DNA from 2 places in the Lichenicola sp. genome. Region 2 is predicted to be linked to the other one. Evidence: riboswitches for the same ligand, from Rfam matches in the RefSeq annotation. Region 2 holds a riboswitch; the other holds the start of a gene.
What was found. A riboswitch is a leader RNA that binds a small molecule or an ion and turns the genes downstream of it on or off. The one in region 2 is predicted to bind cobalamin.

Region 1 (8,199 bases), 1.9 Mb from region 2:
GCGGCTCGGCCGGCCGATCAACGTCCGCGGCCTGCCCGACAACGCCACCGGGCCCGGCTTTGCGACGGCGGTGGGGCTGCTCGCCTGGGCCGCCGGCGCCGGGCGGACTTTGCACGACATCGATTTCAACGAGCCGCGACCGCCAGGCCTGGTGCGACGCCTCGTCGAGTTTCTGCGGGAGCGTGTCTGAGCATGACGCGAATCGTGCCGATCCTGCATACCGGGTGGCCGACGGCGGCCGCCTACCCAGCCTCCAGAACCCGGGGAGACCGCTAGCATGACCTTGAACCTGACGATTCCGCAGCAGACCTACGCTGATTTCACCCCCCGGATCACCGTGATCGGCGTCGGCGGCGGCGGCACCAACGCCGTCGACAACATGATCCAGCTGCAGCTCGCCGGCGTGGAGTTCGTGGTTGCCAACACCGACGCGCAGCAGCTGACCCACAGCCGCGCCGACCGCCGCGTGCAGCTCGGGCCACACCTGACGCAGGGCCTGGGCGCCGGTGCCAAGCCGGAGATCGGCCGCGCCGCCGCGGAGGAGGCCGCCGACGAGCTCGCCCGTCACATGGACGGCGCGCACATGATCTTCATCACCGCCGGCATGGGTGGCGGCACCGGCACCGGTGCGGCTCCGGTGATCGCCCGGATGGCCCGCGAGCGCGGCATCCTGACCGTCGGCGTGGTGACCAAGCCGTTCACCTTCGAGGGTATTCGCCGCTCCAAGGCGGCCGACGCCGGCATCACCGAGCTGCAGCAGTATGTCGACACGCTGATCGTCATCCCGAACCAGAACCTGTTCCGCCTGGCCAATGAGCGCACCGGCTGGAAGGAGGCCTTCAAGATGGCCGACCACGTCCTGTACATGGGCGTGCGCGGTGTCACCGACCTGATGGTCGCACCCGGCCTGGTGAACCTCGACTTCGCCGACATCCGCACCGTCATGGCCGAGATGGGCAAGGCGATGATGGGCACCGGCGAGGCAGACGGCGAGAACCGCGCGATCCGGGCCGCCGAGGCCGCGATCTCCAACCCGCTGCTCGAGGACACCTCGATGGCTGGCGCCCGCGGCCTGCTGATCAACATCACCGGCGGCGACGACATGACGCTGTTCGAGGTCGACCAGGCGGCGAACCGCATCCGCGAGGAGGTCGCCGAGGACGCCAACATCATCTTCGGCTCGGCGATCGACGAGAACCTGTCCGGCCGCGTCCGGGTGTCCGTGGTGGCCACCGGCATCGACACCCCGATGGCCCATGCCGAGCGCCCGCGCCTGGTTGCGGTCGGCGCCGGTGGTGCGGTGCCGCTGCATGCGGTTTCGCAGCCGGAAGTGCAGACCGGCGGGCATCAGCCGGTCCATACCGGGCCGATCGGGGCACCCGTGCTGAACCAGCCGAGCGGCATGGCCAGCGCACAGGCCGCACATGGTTTCGCCGAGGCTGCGGCCGCAGCACCGGCGCCTGCAGCACCCACGATGATGCAGTCGTTGCATGCGGCACCCTCGCCGGCGCCGACCAGCATCGGCGCACTGCGTCCGTCCGCGCCGCATTACGCGGTCGAGGCAGGGGCCCAGGCGCCGTCCGCGCACGCCCTCCCGCACCAGCTGCCGAATGCGCGGCCGGCCTCGCCGCGCGCCGGGTTGTTCTCCGAGCCGCCGCGCAATGCGGTCGAGCCCGCGGCACCGGCACCGTCGCGCAGCCTGTTCGGGATCGTCACGGGAGCCCTGCGCGGCCGCTCCGCCCAGCCGGCACAAGGCACTCCGACGCGGTCCGAGCCGACCGTGACCGAAGCGACCCCGTCGGCCACGGTGCGTCCGGCCGCCGGTGAGGAAGTCGGGCTCGACATTCCGGCCTTCCTGCGCCGCCAGTCCAGCTGAGCCGCCGGCCGGGACGATCCCGGCCGCGCCGATCGGGGATTACAGGGCTCCGGGGCAGCACATGCTCCGGAGCCCTCTTCGCATCCGCCGCCGCGGAAACGATTGCTTAAGACTTCAGGCGCATGGTGGACGGGTGATCATTTCCTGACGGGATTAACGGGAACATGCCGGCGTCCAGCGACCACCGAACGATCGGCCGGGCTGCGTCCGGTGCCACCCGACCGCGTCTTGATCTCAGCATCTCTGCCAAGCTGGCGATCGCCTATGCCCTGTTCCTGCTGCCGATCGGCTATCTCGGCTACCAGACGCTCTCCGACCGTCAGACCAGCATCGCATTCGCCCGCAAGGAGATCGCCGGCGTCCGCTTCGTCGGTGACGTTCGCGCCTTGCAGGATGCGCTGGTCCGTGATGCGGACATGAACGGACTGGCCCCGCAGGCGAGTGCCAACGAGACTGCGCGTGGTGCGGGATTGGGCACGGCCGCATCCACCGCAGCACTTCTGAAGGCGCTCGCCGGAACGGATCGGGGTGCTGCAGTCCAAGCGGCGGCGGATCTGATCGGCAAGGCCGCCGACGGCTCCAACCTGACCCTGGATCCCGACCTCGACAGCTTCTACAGCCAGGACATCCTGACGGTGAAGTTGCCGAGCATCGTTGCCGGTATCGCCTCCGTGGCGAACGCCGTCACGAGCCATGCCGGCCACCAGGACGCAGTCGACAGCAAGGTGGATATCGGCGTGCAGACCGGATCGCTCCGGCCGATCCTCGACGCCTTGACCGGCGATCTCGAGAGCGCTGCAGTCGGCAACCCGGACAAGACGGTCGACCCTGTCATGCGACCCACGATTGCAGACGTGGTCGCGACATCGACGGTATTCCTGACGTCACTCGGTGACCATGCCGGTCTCGCCGGAGCCCCTCTCGTCACGCTGCCGGCGCTGGAGGCGGTGACGACGGCGAGTGCCGCCACTGCCGTCGAGGTCGAGCATCTGCTGAAGGCGCGGATCGCCGGCTTCCGCCGGACGGAGCTGTCCAGCGCAGGGATCGCCCTCACGTTGTTCATGGCCGCGGTTGCCTATGTGCTCGTGGTCGTCCAGCGCGGCGTCGTCGGGCCGTTGCGCGCCCTGACCGAAACCATGCGCAGGCTGGCAGAGCGCGATCTCACGGCGATTGTCGGCGGGCTCGGGCGACGCGACGAAGTGGGCAGCATGGCCCGGGCCGTGCAGGTGTTCAGGAACAACATGCTCGAGGCCGATGCTCTGGCGACAGCCGAGCTTGCCGACCGAGAGGCCAAGGCGTGTCGAGCGGCTGGTCTCGAGCAGCTCATCCAGAGCTTCGAGACCGAGGCTGCCGACATGACGTCCGTGCTGGCCGCAGCATCCGGCGAGCTCGAAGCGGCGGCGACGTCGATGACGTTGTCCGCGGAACGCACGAGCGGTCAGACCCGATTGGTCGCGCGTTCCGCCGACAGCGCCTCGCTGGGAGCCCGGACGGTCGCCGCGGCGGCTGAGCAACTGAGTGCGTCAACGAGTGAGCTCTCGCGACAGACCCGAATGACCGCGAAGGCTGCTGGAGCCGCAGCCGAGGATGTCCGGCGCACCGACACCATCGTGCACTCCCTGGCCGAGGCGGCCGACGCGATCGGCGTCGTGGTGAGGGTGGTCGACGGCATCGCCTCGCAGACCAAGCTGCTGGCGTTGAACGCGACCATCGAAGCCGCCCGGGCCGGCGAAGCGGGCAAGGGCTTCGCGGTGGTTGCAGGCGAAGTGAAGCTGCTGGCCAACAGCACCACCTCGGCGACCGCAGATGTCGGCAAGCATATCGAGCGCATCCAGAAGGCCACCCAGGAGGCCGTCGCGGCGATCGCCAGCATCGGGCTCGTGGTCGAGGAGGTCAGCAGCATCTCGAGCTCGATGACCCTCGCCGTCGAGGAGCAGAGCGCTGCGGCACACGAGATCGCCGGCACCATCCAGACCGCCGCGCGGGATACCGCGATCGTCAGCACCGCCGTGACCGACGTCGATCAGGCCGCCTCCGCAACCGGTGCGGCAGCCAGCCAGGTGCTCGCATCCGCCAGCGACATGAGGCTCCGTGCGGCCTCCCTTGCGGCGACCATCGGGCACTTCACGCAGGCTGTGCGCGCCGCCTGATACGACAGCCTGGCTGCGAAGCCGCGCGCCCGGACCAGGCTGCGACAACCGGGCGTTCACGCTAAATCCGCTTGCCGGTCGGGGCCGGATGGGTCAAGCGTGACCGGTCGATGGTCCCGTGCGAGCGGGTGAAAAGGGAACGCCGTGCGCCTTGGCTGGACAGATCGTCCGGAGGCAAGTCGGCGGCTGCCCCCGCAACTGTCAGCGGCAAGTTTCCGGTCCGTCTGCCACCCCGCTTGACGCGATGTGACAGGCCACTGAGCCCCGGCCGGGGTTCGGGAAGGCAGGACCGGCAATGCTCGAGCCGCGAGCCAGGAGACCTGCCGTCGTCGGACGATCGATCGCCGCCGGGCGGGGTGCATCGGAGGCTGGAGCAGACGATGCCGGCATTCCTCGGACGCATCTTCGACGAGCGCGCGCACAGCCTGCGCGTGCCCCTGATCGGGATCTACAGCCTCCTCATCACCGCCAACGTCGCGGCCTGGCTGTGGGCGCTGATCGTGTTCCGCCAGCACCCGTTGATGCTCGGCACGGCGCTGCTGGCCTATGGCTTCGGGCTCCGGCATGCCGTCGATGCCGACCACATCGCGGCGATCGACAACGTCACCCGCAAGCTGATGCAGGAGGGCAAGCGGCCGGTCAGCGTCGGATTCTTTTTCGCCATGGGCCACTCGACGGTGGTGGTCCTGGCGGCCGCCGGGGTGGCCGCCACCGCGACGCTGATGAGCAGCCACCTGCAGCAGTTCAAGAGCGTCGGCGGCGTCGTCGGCACCCTCGTTTCGGCGCTGTTCCTGTTCGTGATCGCCGCCGCCAACCTGGTCATCCTGCGGTCGGTGTGGCGCACCTATCGCCATGTCCGGGCCGGCGGCCGCTACGTGGATGAGGATTTCGACCTCCTGCTCAACAATCGCGGCGTGCTGGCGCGGCTGTTCCGCCCGCTCTTCAGGCTGGTGACCACCAGCTGGCACATGTATCCGCTGGGTGTCCTGTTCGGCCTCGGCTTCGACACCGCGACCGAGGTGGCGCTGCTGGGCATCTCCGCAACGCAGGCTGCACAGGGCGTGTCGATCTGGTCGATCATGGTGTTCCCGGCGCTGTTCGCCGCCGGCATGTCGCTGATCGACACCACCGACGGCGTGCTGATGCTGGGCGCCTATAACTGGGCCTTCATCAAGCCGATCCGGAAGCTGTACTACAACCTCACCATCACCCTGGTGTCGGTCATCGTGGCGATCCTGATCGGCGGCATCGAGGCGCTCGGACTGATCGGCGACCAGCTCAGCCTGACCGGCTGGTTCTGGAACGCGGTCGGCTCCCTGAACGAGAATTTCAACGGTCTCGGCTTCATCATCATCGGCGTCTTCATCGCCGCCTGGGTCGGTTCGATCGTGATCTACCGCTACAAGGGATTGGACAGCATCGAGCTCTCCGGCAGCCTCTGATCCGGATCAGGAGCGCGAAATCCGCGGCCGCCGTCAGAATCATCATTCAAAATCAATGGTTTGCGTCGAAATACTCGGCAATAATGATTGACTGGCGGCCGATGCGGCAAACCGCCTAGAGCCATCGTTGGGACATCGTTGCTTTTCGAGCGTCTCACACCGGCGCGCTACAGGGGTTAATCAATGGATGGCATGTCCTCCGGTCTGGTCGGCGAAATCGTCCGTGAGCCGGAATACCTGTCAGAGATCGATGCGGGCCCGGTTGTCTCGAGCTTCCCGCTCCGCTCCAGGGCTGCCCGGCAGCACACGCTCGGCAACGCGATCTCCTGCACCGGGGTCGGGCTCCACTCCGGCCAGCCGGTGACGCTCACCCTTCGCCCGGCGGCCGAGGATGCTGGCGTCTTGTTCTGCCGCACCGACCTTGGTCAGACGTTTCCGGCCGGCTACGACTCCGTGATCGATACGCGCCTCTGCACCGTCGTCGCGCCTGGTTCTTGCCCGGAGGCGCGCGTCGCGACGGTCGAGCATCTCATGGCAGCGCTTTCCGCCTGCGGGATCGACAATGTGCTGGTCGAGCTGGATGGCCCGGAAGTGCCGGTGCTGGACGGCAGCAGCGCGCCGTTCGTGTTCCTGATCGATTGCGCAGGCCGGGTCGAGCAGTCCGCGCCGCGTGGCGTGATCGAAGTGCTCAAGTCCGTCCGTGTCGAGCACGAAGGGGCATTCGCCGAGTTGCGGCCATCACACGGCGCCGGGCTGTCACTGTCGTTGTCGATCGCCTTCGAGGCCCCGGCGATCGGCTGCCAGGCCTACACCATGCGGCTCAGCGAGCAGGGCTTCCGTAACGAACTCGCCGACTGCCGCACCTTCACCCTGCGGAGCGAGATTGAGGCGTTGCGACAGGCCGGGTTGGCTCGCGGTGGCAGCCTGGACAACGCCGTCGTGGTCGATGGCGGGAGCGTGCTCAACCCGGCCGGATTGCGTCGGCCGGACGAATTCGTGCGCCACAAGATGCTGGACGCGATCGGCGACCTGGCTTTGGCCGGGCATCCGTTGCGCGGGGTCTTCATCGGCCATTGCTCGGGTCACGGGCTCAACAACCGGCTGCTGCGGGCGCTTCTGGCCGATCGCAGCGCCTGGCGCCTGTCCGGCTCCGCTCACCTCGAGCAGGCGGCGGCTTGACACCAGGCTGCCGGGAACGGCTTCTCCCGGATCGGCCGCGTGATATAAGGCGGTCCCCCACTATAGCGCCGGCAGGTCTATGTCGTCCCACACGTTGCATGTCTCCCGGCTGGTCTCGATCCCGCTGCTGTTCTCCCTGCTGGGCGGCTGCAGCACGCTGGATAGCCTGAACCCGTTCTCCGACTCCAAGCCGGCTCCGCACGCCGAGAACGTGCCGCAGACCCCGGAGGCGCTGTACAACAACGGCATCGATGCGCTGCATGGCGGCCGCTACAAGCTCGCCGTGACCCAGTTCGAGAACATCCAGCAGAACTTCCCGTACTCGGGCTACACCGCGAACGCGCAGCTCATGGAGGGCTACGCGTACTACCTGCAGGACCAGTATTCCGACGCCGTGTCGCAGGTCGACCGCTTCCTGCAGCTGCATCCGACCAGCGGCGACGCGGCCTACGCGTACTACCTGCGCGCGTTGTGCTATTACGAGCAGATCGCCGACATCCAGCGCGACCAGCAGGGCACCGTGCAGGCGATGAACGCGCTGCAGGACGTGGTGACCCGCTTCCCCGACACCGCCTACGCCCGCGATGCCCGCCTCAAGATCGACCTCTGCCGCGATCATCTCGCCGGCAAGGAGATGCTCGTGGGCCGGTATTATGAGCAGCAGCATTATTACGAGTCGGCGATCAACCGCTACCAGCGCGTCGTGCAGGATTTCCAGACCACCAACCACGCCGCCGAGGCATTGGAACGGCTGGTCGAGATCTACCTGAAGCTCGGCCTCACCGACCAGGCGCGCAAGACCGCTTCCGTGCTCGGCTACAACTACCCGGGCAGCGTCTGGTACCAGGCCAGCTACGCCGACCTGCGCAACGCCGGAGCTCTCGACGCGTCGGTCAGCGCACCGGGCCAGCCGGCCAGCCTGCCCGCCGCGCCGCACCGTGGCTTCTTCGACCGCGTCTTCTGACGATCGCTCGGCTGGCCCCCTCGATCTGACCGCCGGGACGACCATCTCTCCGCCATGCTGACCCAACTCTCGATCCGCGACGTGGTGCTGATCGAGAAGCTGGATCTGCTGCTGCACAAGGGCCTCACGGTGCTGACCGGCGAGACCGGTGCCGGCAAGTCGATCCTGCTCGACAGCCTCGGGCTGGCGCTCGGCGAGCGAGCCGCCACCGGGCTGGTGCGCGCCGGTGCCGAGCAGGCCAGCGTGACCGCCTGCTTCGACATGGCGCCGGATCATCCGCTGCACGACCTCCTGGGCGAGCAGGGCATCGGCCATGAGCCGGGCGAGCCGATCGTGCTACGCCGGATCGTCACCCGAGACGGCCGCTCGCGCGCCTACGTGAACGACCAGCCGGTGGGCGTGGCGTTGCTCCGGCGGGCCGGCGCGCTGCTGGTCGAGATCCAGGGCCAGCACGAGCAGATGGGGTTGGCCGACCAGGCGACCCATCTCGAGCTGCTCGACGCCTTCGGGGTGAAACCGGCGCTGCGCCAGGCGGTGGCCGGTCGGCATCGCGCCTGGAGCCTCGCCCGCACCGAGCTCGCCCAGGCG
Region 2 (8,199 bases):
GCTTCGTCGAGCGCCTGCCCGAGCGCCACCGGCACCTCCACGGTGTGCCAGCCCTCGCCACGGCGCGACCTGTGCTCAAACACCCGGGTTCGCATTTCCTCGTCCCAGGCCTGTCCGGTCGCGAGATAGTGCCAGGGCGCCGGAAGGCGGGTCAGGAGAGCCTCGGCGTAGCGGCTCTTGCCCGAACGTGCACCTCCCAGGACAAGCGTCAGCGTGTTCATGCGGCCAAACGTCGCACAGGCGCCGGCCGCGGCCAATGACCGGTCTCAGGCGACGCGCACCTTCGCGATGAAGCTGTTGACCTCGCCCGACAGCGTCTCGGCCTGACGAAAGAGGTCGCCCGCGGCGCTCACCACCTTGGACGCAGAGCCACCGGCATCGTTCACCGCCTGGCTGACACCGGCGATGTTGGTCGTGACCGTGCGTGTGCTGATGGCCGTCTGTTGCACGTTGCGGGCGATCTCGGCGGTGGCGGCGCCCTGCTCCTCGACCGCGGCGGCGATCGAGGTGGTGATGACGCCGACCTCCTCGATCATGACCGCGATCGCCTTGATCGCCTCGACGGCGCTGTCGGTGGCCGCCTGCACCTGGGCGATCTGGCCGCCGATCTCGGTGGTCGCCTTGGAGGTCTGCTGGGCGAGATTCTTCACCTCGCTGGCAACCACGGCGAAGCCCTTGCCCGCGTCGCCGGCACGTGCCGCCTCGATGGTCGCGTTGAGGGCGAGCAGGTTGGTCTGGCTGGCGATGCTGTTGATCAGTTCGACGACCTGCCCGATCCGGCCGGTGCTTTCGGCGAGTGCGCGGACGGTGTCGTCTGTTCGGCGCACGCTGCTTACGACCTTGCCGGTCAGTGCGGCCGATGTTGCGACCTGACGGTTGATCTCGAAGATGGAGGAGGCGAGCTGCTCCGACGCGGCCGCAACGGTCTGTACGCCAAGGGCAGACTCCTCTGCCGCGCGCGCCACCGCCGTCGCCTGGCTGTCGGTCTGCGAGGTGCTGCTGGCCATCGACCGCGCGGTGGCTTCCATGCCGGCCGACGCGGAGGTGAGGATCGAGACGCTGCCGCTGACCTGGGTCTCGAACTGGCCGACGAGCATCTCGAGCGTGTCGGCCCGCTTCTGGCGCGCGGCGCCGTCGATTTCCTTCTCGGCGGACAGGCGATCAGCAACGATCATGTTGTCCTTGAAGGCCTGGACGCAGTCTGCCATCTCGCCAACCTCGTCGGTGCGGCCGCGTGCCGGGATCTCGACCGTCATGTTGCGCTCGACAAGCTGACGCATGGCCTGCGTCATGTGTCCGATCGGATTGGCGATCTGTCTGATGAGAAACAGGCTGGCGAGCAGCGCGGTCACGATCGCGAAGACGATGAAGCCCGCCACGTAGAGCCGCCCGGTGGCGCAGATCGTGCTCGCCTTGGCGGCCGCGCCGCCAGCCTCGTCGGTATTGAAGGTCAGGATGGCGCGCAATGCCGTATCAGCCTTCGTCGCGACCGGTCTCATCGAAACGAAAAGCGCCTTTGCCTCGACGAGCTTGCCGGCGGCGACCATGTCCTGGAGCTGGCCGGCCTGCTGGAAATACCCGTCGGCCGATGCCTTGACCGCGTCGTAGAGAGCGGTTTCCTCGCCAGGGTCGACCATCGGCGCATAGAGCGCTTCACTCGCGCGATACGCCGCGTTGAGATCCCTGAGGCCCTCAACATCTGCCGAGTTCGCGCTCTTGTCGTCCGCGTCCAGCAGGAAGCGCGCGGTGCCGCCGCGATAGCTGGCAAAGCCGGCGCGCATGTCGGACAGCGCGAAGACGCTCGGCATGGCATTGTGGGCGACATCAGTGATCGTCGTGTCGACCGACGACAGGCGCTGCAGGGCCGTGGCGCCCAACCCCGCCAGCAATGCCAGGACGATGCCGAACGACACGAAGATCTTGGTGCGGATACGCAAGTTTTGGAGTCTGCTCACGACCGACACTGCTCATCTCCGGGATCAATCTCGGTAGAGCATACGGGCCGACAAGCGAAGACATCGTTAACGCAAGGGCCTCGTTCAGCGGACGGTTCGCGTCGGGACCGGCGCGTTGCACAGGTCGACGCCGCCAGCGGGCCTGACAAAGAACCGGTCGCGGCGGTTGGCGCGCGCATCGAGATAGCTGTCGAAGCTTGGTGTGTCGGTGCGCATCGTTTCGATCACCGGACGGTCTGCCTGTGCCATGTCGCTGGCGACCCGGATGCTGCGGATCGGGATCCGCTGGCCGGCCTCGGCGTAGAATCCGAGATCGGCCGTCCCGCGTGGCAATGCGCCGAGCACCGGCATGCCGTCGACGACGCGTCCGACGAGGGCGATATTGCGGTCGAGCTGGCGCGGCGCCTGGCCGTTCACCGCATACAGCTCGCTGCCGTCGCCGGTGTCGGGCGGCATGTCGCGGCCGACGCCGACCATGCCGTAGCAGTGCGCCAGCCAGATCCGCGAGCCGTCACCCGCCGTTGGCCAGCCCTGCACGAACCCCACTTTAGGTGCGTAGGCGTCCGCATCGGCCCCCTGGAGCGAGAGCGGCCGCATCGCCATCCCGCTCGCGTCGCGGTCATATTCGGCAGGCGGATGTGCTGCCACCCCGGGCGGCAAGGGCTGGCCTTCCGGCATCCTGGCCCACTGCACCACGTAGTTGTCCTGGACCCGCACGATGGCAGCCCCGTCCCACCATTTCGCCCGGGCCAGGGCGCGGATGTTGGCCACATGGGCCGGCGCGAAATCCGGTGCGAGCTGGATCACGATCCGCTGCCCGGTGCCGAGCTGCATCACCAGGAGGTCGTCCGCGGCCACCGGCTGCCAGGCGGCCTCCGGGGCGGCCGCGACGATCTGGGCGGGCGTGAGTGGCGCCGGAGCGGCGGCGGCGAGCAGCAGTGCCGCGGCCAACGGAAGCAGGCTGCCGCGCAGACCCATGATCGTTCCTCGCACAGGGGCCCCCTCGGACGCCGTCGGATGGTCGGGAGATGGCCGCCGTCGGAACCTTTCGGCCCGCCGACTCCTCTTACCGGCAGTGGATATGAGGGAGCCTACACATGGATCAGGATCAGATCGACAAGCTGTGGGAGATGATGAAGTCGACCAAGTTCGCCATGCTGACCACCGAGGATGGCGACGATCTGCGCGCCCGGCCGATGGCGGCGAGCCAGGACTCGTTCGACGGCACGCTGTGGTTCTTCACCAGCGCCAGCTCGCACAAGGTGGATGAGGTCGGCAGCGATCACCGGGTCGGCGTGACCTACGCGGACCCCAAGCTCGCCAACTACGTCTCGATGTCCGGCAAGGCGACGCTGGTGCAGGACAGGGCGACAATCGACGCGCACTGGTCCGAGATCCTCACCACCTGGTTCCCGAACGGCAAGGACGATCCGGATGTGGCACTGCTGCGGATCGAGGTCACGAAAGCGGAATACTGGGACGCGCCGAACTCCAAGATGGTGCACGCCTACGGCTACCTGAAGGCCAAGCTGACCGGCACACCGCCGGCCGGTGGCGAGAACAAGAAGGTGAGCCTGGACTGATCAGCCCGCGCCCACCGAGGGCGGACCCGGCATCGCGTGGGTCGGGACGCCTTCAGGGGTGGCGGTTCTGGTTGCTCCAGGCGCCGGCCGCCAACCCGATCGCCAGGGCGCCGTAGCCCACCGCCATGGCGCGGCCTGACAGAACGGACTCCCAGCCCGGCGTGAGCGGCCTCGGCGTCAGGCCGTAATCGATCGCGGCGGCGAGTGCCGACATCGCTGCCGCGTCTCGCAGCATGGCCGGGAAGCTGCCTGGAGGGCGTGATCCGATCCAGCGCTCGAACAACACTGCCCAGAACATCGTCGCCGCATGATGCGTTGCGTATCCGACGACCGTGTGCGTGTAGTCGGCGCGCTTGACCGACGCAGCCTGCTCGCCGTTGCGCCAGTGGCTGGTGGCGTTGACCGGTTGCAGCATGCCCTTCTTGTCGATCCGAGCCATGACGGCGAGCGCGATGCTCGAAGTGACGCTCGCCACGGTGCCGGAGACCAGCGCCCGGCGCAGCGTTCCCGGACGGCGACGCGGAGGAGGCTTCATCCGGCCAGCAACTCGAGGGTCAGGCTGTCCGGCCTGCCCTCGAAATAGCGGTCCAGGACAGCCTGGAACGGGCTCGAACCAGGGTCGACCCCGGATTGCGCGGCTGTGAAAAGGGTCATCGAGGAGCGCAGCTTCATGTCGTCGGGGCTGCCCATGATGCGGTTGATCGACCGACCCTGCACCGCGTTGACCAGCTCGGTGCACCGGATCAGCCGGGCACCCAGCACCGGATGCGCGAGATAGGCGCGGGCGTCCTCGAGCGAGGCGAGCGCGTAGAGTTGTGCCATCGGGCTGTGGCCGAGTCCGGCCAGTTGCGGGAATACGAACCACATCCAGTGCGAGCGCTTCTCGCCGGCTCCAAGCTCCTCGAGCACCCGTTCGAATACCGGATCCTGGGCCTGGATGAAGCGGTCGAGATCGACTGGCTGTGCCATACTCCGGACGCTACATCGCCACCGCTCGCTGCAGGAAGAGCTGGCTCGCACGAGAACGGCCTGCACACGAGGCTTTGACGCGAGCGCGCCGCGACGCCTAGATTGCCGGCTGATGGTCCCTTCGAGAGAAGGGTGAATAGGGAAGACGGTGCGGGCTCCGGCCTCAATCCGTCGCTGCCCCCGCAACTGTAGGCGGTGAGCATTCCGTCGCCGAACCTGGCAAAGACAATGCCGGGTGACGCGCAGCACCACTGGGGATCGGGAACGATTGCCGGGAAGGTCGACGGGATGTGTGGGCATGTCCGAGTGATCGGACGTGTCCGGATCCGTGAGCCAGGAGACCTGCCATCGCGCGCGGCCCACAAGCCGCGGACCAAACCGTGTCGTCTGGCGGGGTGCCCGGGCGCAGCGATATCGCGTGTGATGTCGACCTCCGGGCAGCCGGGGGCGGTCAGTACCCCCTGCGCGTCCGGATGGTCCGGAGCCGCTGCTGCGTCGAGGGGTTGTCCGTGCCTGAATCCGTGGTTGCATCGAAGCCCGTGCTGCATGTGTGCGTCACCTGCCGCGCCGGCACCGAGAAGCTGGACGGTGTCCCGGTGCCGGGCCAGGTGCTGCATGACCGGCTGGTGGCGTTGCTGGAGGAGGCAGGGGCTGGCGACGCGCCGGTGCAGCTGCTGCCGGTGGAATGCCTGGCCGTCTGCAACGACGGCTGCTCCGCCGCGATCGCAATGCCGGACAAGTGGACCTACCTGCTCGGCCGCCTCACCCCGGACATGGCCGCCGACCTGCTTACTTTCGCCGGCTCCTACGCGACCTCGAAGACCGGCACGGTGATGCCGTCCCGCCGACCTGCGTCGCTGGCCAGCATGATCCTCGGGCGCGTCCCGCCGGCTCCCGATCACTCCCGCGTGGAGCAGGCGGCATGAGTGCCACCGCGCCCGGCCGGATCCCCGCGACCATCATCACCGGTTTCCTGGGGGCCGGGAAAACCACCCTGCTGCGACACGTGCTGGAGCATGCCGGCGGCCGGCGGATCGCGGTGATCGTCAACGAGTTCGGCGCCTTGGGGATCGACGGCGACACGCTCCGGGCCTGCGGCATCACCGGCTGCGACGACGAGGACATCGTCGAGCTGGCCAATGGCTGCCTGTGCTGCACCGTCGCCGACGACTTCCTGCCGACCATGGAAGCGCTCGTCAGCCGGCCCAATCCGCCCGAGCACATCGTCATCGAGACCTCCGGGCTGGCCTTGCCGAAGCCGCTGCTGAAGGCGTTCAACTGGCCGTCGATCCGCACCCGGCTGACCGTGGACGGGGTCATTGCCGTGGTGGACGCGCCGGCGGTGCATGCCGGGCGCTTTGCCGACGACCCCGCGGAAGTGGCCCGCCAGCGCGCCGCCGACCCGTCGCTGGATCACGACAATCCGCTGGCCGAGGTGTACGAGGACCAGCTGATGTCGGCGGACCTCGTGGTGCTGAACAAGACCGATCTGCTGACGGAGAGCGAGGTCGATGCGGTGGCGGCGGCGATCACCGGCAGCATCCCGCGCGCCGTGAAGCTCGTGCGCACGTCGGAGGGCCGGCTCGATCCGGCGGTGCTGCTGGGACTGGACTCGCGCGCCGAGGACGACCTGGCGGCCCGGCCGTCGCACCACGACGCCATGGACGGCGCCCACGAGCACGATGATTTCGAGAGCTTCGTGGTGCCGATCGGTCTGCAGGACAGCACCGACGCGCTGATCGCCCGGCTGGTCGCGGCCACCCACGCGCACGACATCCTGCGCATGAAGGGGTTCGCCGCAGTGGCCGGCAAGGCGATGCGGCTCGCCGTGCAGGGCGTCGGTACCCGCTTCCGGCGCCAGTTCGATCGGCCCTGGGGCGAGGCCGAGCCGCGCCAGGGCAGCATCGTGGTGATCGGCCGGCAGGGGCTCGACCGCGCCGCCATCGAGGCCACGATCAACGGCGCCGGATAGAAGCCGATGCACCTGCTGGTCCGCGAGATCCGCACGCTGGACGAGCAGGACCAGGCGGACGATCTCGCCCATGCGCCGGCGGACATCGTCTGCCTGTCGTTCTCCGACAGCGACCTGGCGACGCTGGCCGCAGCCTGGCAGCGCCTGCCGGACGACGCCGCACACCCGCGCCCGACGCTCCGGCTGGCCAATCTGGCGCGCCTGCGCCACCCGATGTCGGTGGACCTGTATGCCGAGGACACCATCGCCGGCTCGCGCTGCGTGCTGGTGCGGCTGCTCGGCGGGCTGGATTACTGGCGCTACGGGGCGGAGGAGTTGGCGGCGACCTGCCGGCGGCATGGCGTGCCGCTCGTCCTGGTGCCGGGCGACGTCCGCAACGACCCGCGGCTGGCCGAGCTCTCGACCGTGCCCACGGACATGGTGTCGCGCCTCGACGGATTTCTCGCCGAGGGTGGCCCGGACAACATCACCGCGGCGCTCAGGCTGCTGGCCCATCTTGCCGGGCGCGGTCCCGATGACGGCATGCACCCGGCGCCGGTGCCGACAGCCGGGATCCACCGCAGCGCGCCACTGGACGGCCGGCCGCGGGCGACGATCCTGTTCTATCGCTCACACCTGATGGCCGGCGACATCGCCCCGTTCCAGGCGCTGGCCGACGCGCTGGAGGCCCGGGGCCTGGCGCCGGAACTGATCTTTGCGGCCTCGCTGAAGGACCCCGCAGCGGCCGCTTTCGTTGCCGACCGGCTACGTTTGACCCGGCCGCGCGTGGTGCTGAACGCGACCTTCTTCTCCGCCCGCCACGAGACGGCCGGATCACCGCTGGATGCGGCCGATGCACCGGTGCTGCAGCTGGTGCAGGCGGTGGCCGGGGAAGTGGCCTGGCACTCGAGCCGGCGCGGGCTGTCGCAGACCGACCTCGCGATGCAGGTGGTGCTGCCAGAGCTCGATGGCCGGCTGCTGGCGTCGGCGATCTCGTTCAAGGTGGCCGAAAGTTCGGATCTGGCGGACCACGCGCAGGTGAAGAACCAGCCGCATGCCGGCGGGATCGCGCTGGCCGCGGATCGCGCCGCGGGGTGGGCGCGGCTGGCGGAAACACCCGCTTGCGAACGCCGGGTGGCGATCGTGCTCTCTGACTATCCGGCGATCGGCGGCCAGATCGCCCACGCCGTCGGCCTGGACAGCTTCGCCAGCCTGTCGTCGATCCTGACGCTGCTCCGCGAGGCCGGCTACGAGACCGACACGCCCCCGGACGCCGACGCGCTGACCCAGCTGCTCTGCCACGCGCCCGCCACGCCGTTCCTGAGCCTGGCCGAGTACGACATGCTGTTCGCGACGCTGCCGGCCACGATCCGCGACGCCACGCTCGCCGCCTGGGGCCCGCCCGACGCCGACCCCTCGGTGTGTGACGGGCAGTTCTCATTGCGCCACGCAAGGCTCGGCCGGCTGGTCCTGGCGGTGCAGCCGGACCGCGGCAGCCTGGCCGACCGCCGCACCAGCTACCACGACCCCGACACCCCCGCCCGGCACGGCTATCTCGCCTTCCATCTCTGGCTGCGGCACGAGTTGGACGTCCATGCCATGGTGCATCTCGGCACCCACGGCACGCTGGAATGGCTGCCCGGCAAGGCCACGGCACTGTCGGATGACTGCCTGCCGGTGGCGTTGCTGCGGGGGTTGCCGGTGATCTACCCGTTCATCGTCAACAACCCGGGCGAGGCGG

Region 1: another riboswitch for cobalamin. It lies ahead of ACOEQ2_RS13405 (HoxN/HupN/NixA family nickel/cobalt transporter); the one in region 2 lies ahead of ACOEQ2_RS03550 (DUF1636 family protein).

What each region holds. Positions count from the first base shown of each region.
Region 1 is NZ_OZ240671.1:2,953,359-2,961,557, reverse strand. Features, by position in the region: gene ftsA (cell division protein FtsA) at 1-190, shown strand, start outside; gene ftsZ (cell division protein FtsZ) at 278-1,876, shown strand; gene ACOEQ2_RS13410 (methyl-accepting chemotaxis protein) at 2,041-4,026, shown strand; cobalamin riboswitch at 4,121-4,369, shown strand; gene ACOEQ2_RS13405 (HoxN/HupN/NixA family nickel/cobalt transporter) at 4,407-5,468, shown strand; gene lpxC (UDP-3-O-acyl-N-acetylglucosamine deacetylase) at 5,652-6,647, shown strand; gene ACOEQ2_RS13395 (outer membrane protein assembly factor BamD) at 6,727-7,611, shown strand; gene recN (DNA repair protein RecN) at 7,666-8,199, shown strand, end outside.
Region 2 is NZ_OZ240671.1:722,094-730,292, forward strand. Features, by position in the region: gene cobU (bifunctional adenosylcobinamide kinase/adenosylcobinamide-phosphate guanylyltransferase) at 1-221, opposite strand, end outside; gene ACOEQ2_RS03525 (methyl-accepting chemotaxis protein) at 267-1,955, opposite strand; gene ACOEQ2_RS03530 (peptidylprolyl isomerase) at 2,040-2,933, opposite strand; gene ACOEQ2_RS03535 (pyridoxamine 5'-phosphate oxidase family protein) at 3,053-3,538, shown strand; gene ACOEQ2_RS03540 (hypothetical protein) at 3,591-4,073, opposite strand; gene ACOEQ2_RS03545 (DUF1810 domain-containing protein) at 4,070-4,507, opposite strand; cobalamin riboswitch at 4,604-4,872, shown strand; gene ACOEQ2_RS03550 (DUF1636 family protein) at 5,017-5,433, shown strand; gene cobW (cobalamin biosynthesis protein CobW) at 5,430-6,479, shown strand; gene cobN (cobaltochelatase subunit CobN) at 6,486-8,199, shown strand, end outside.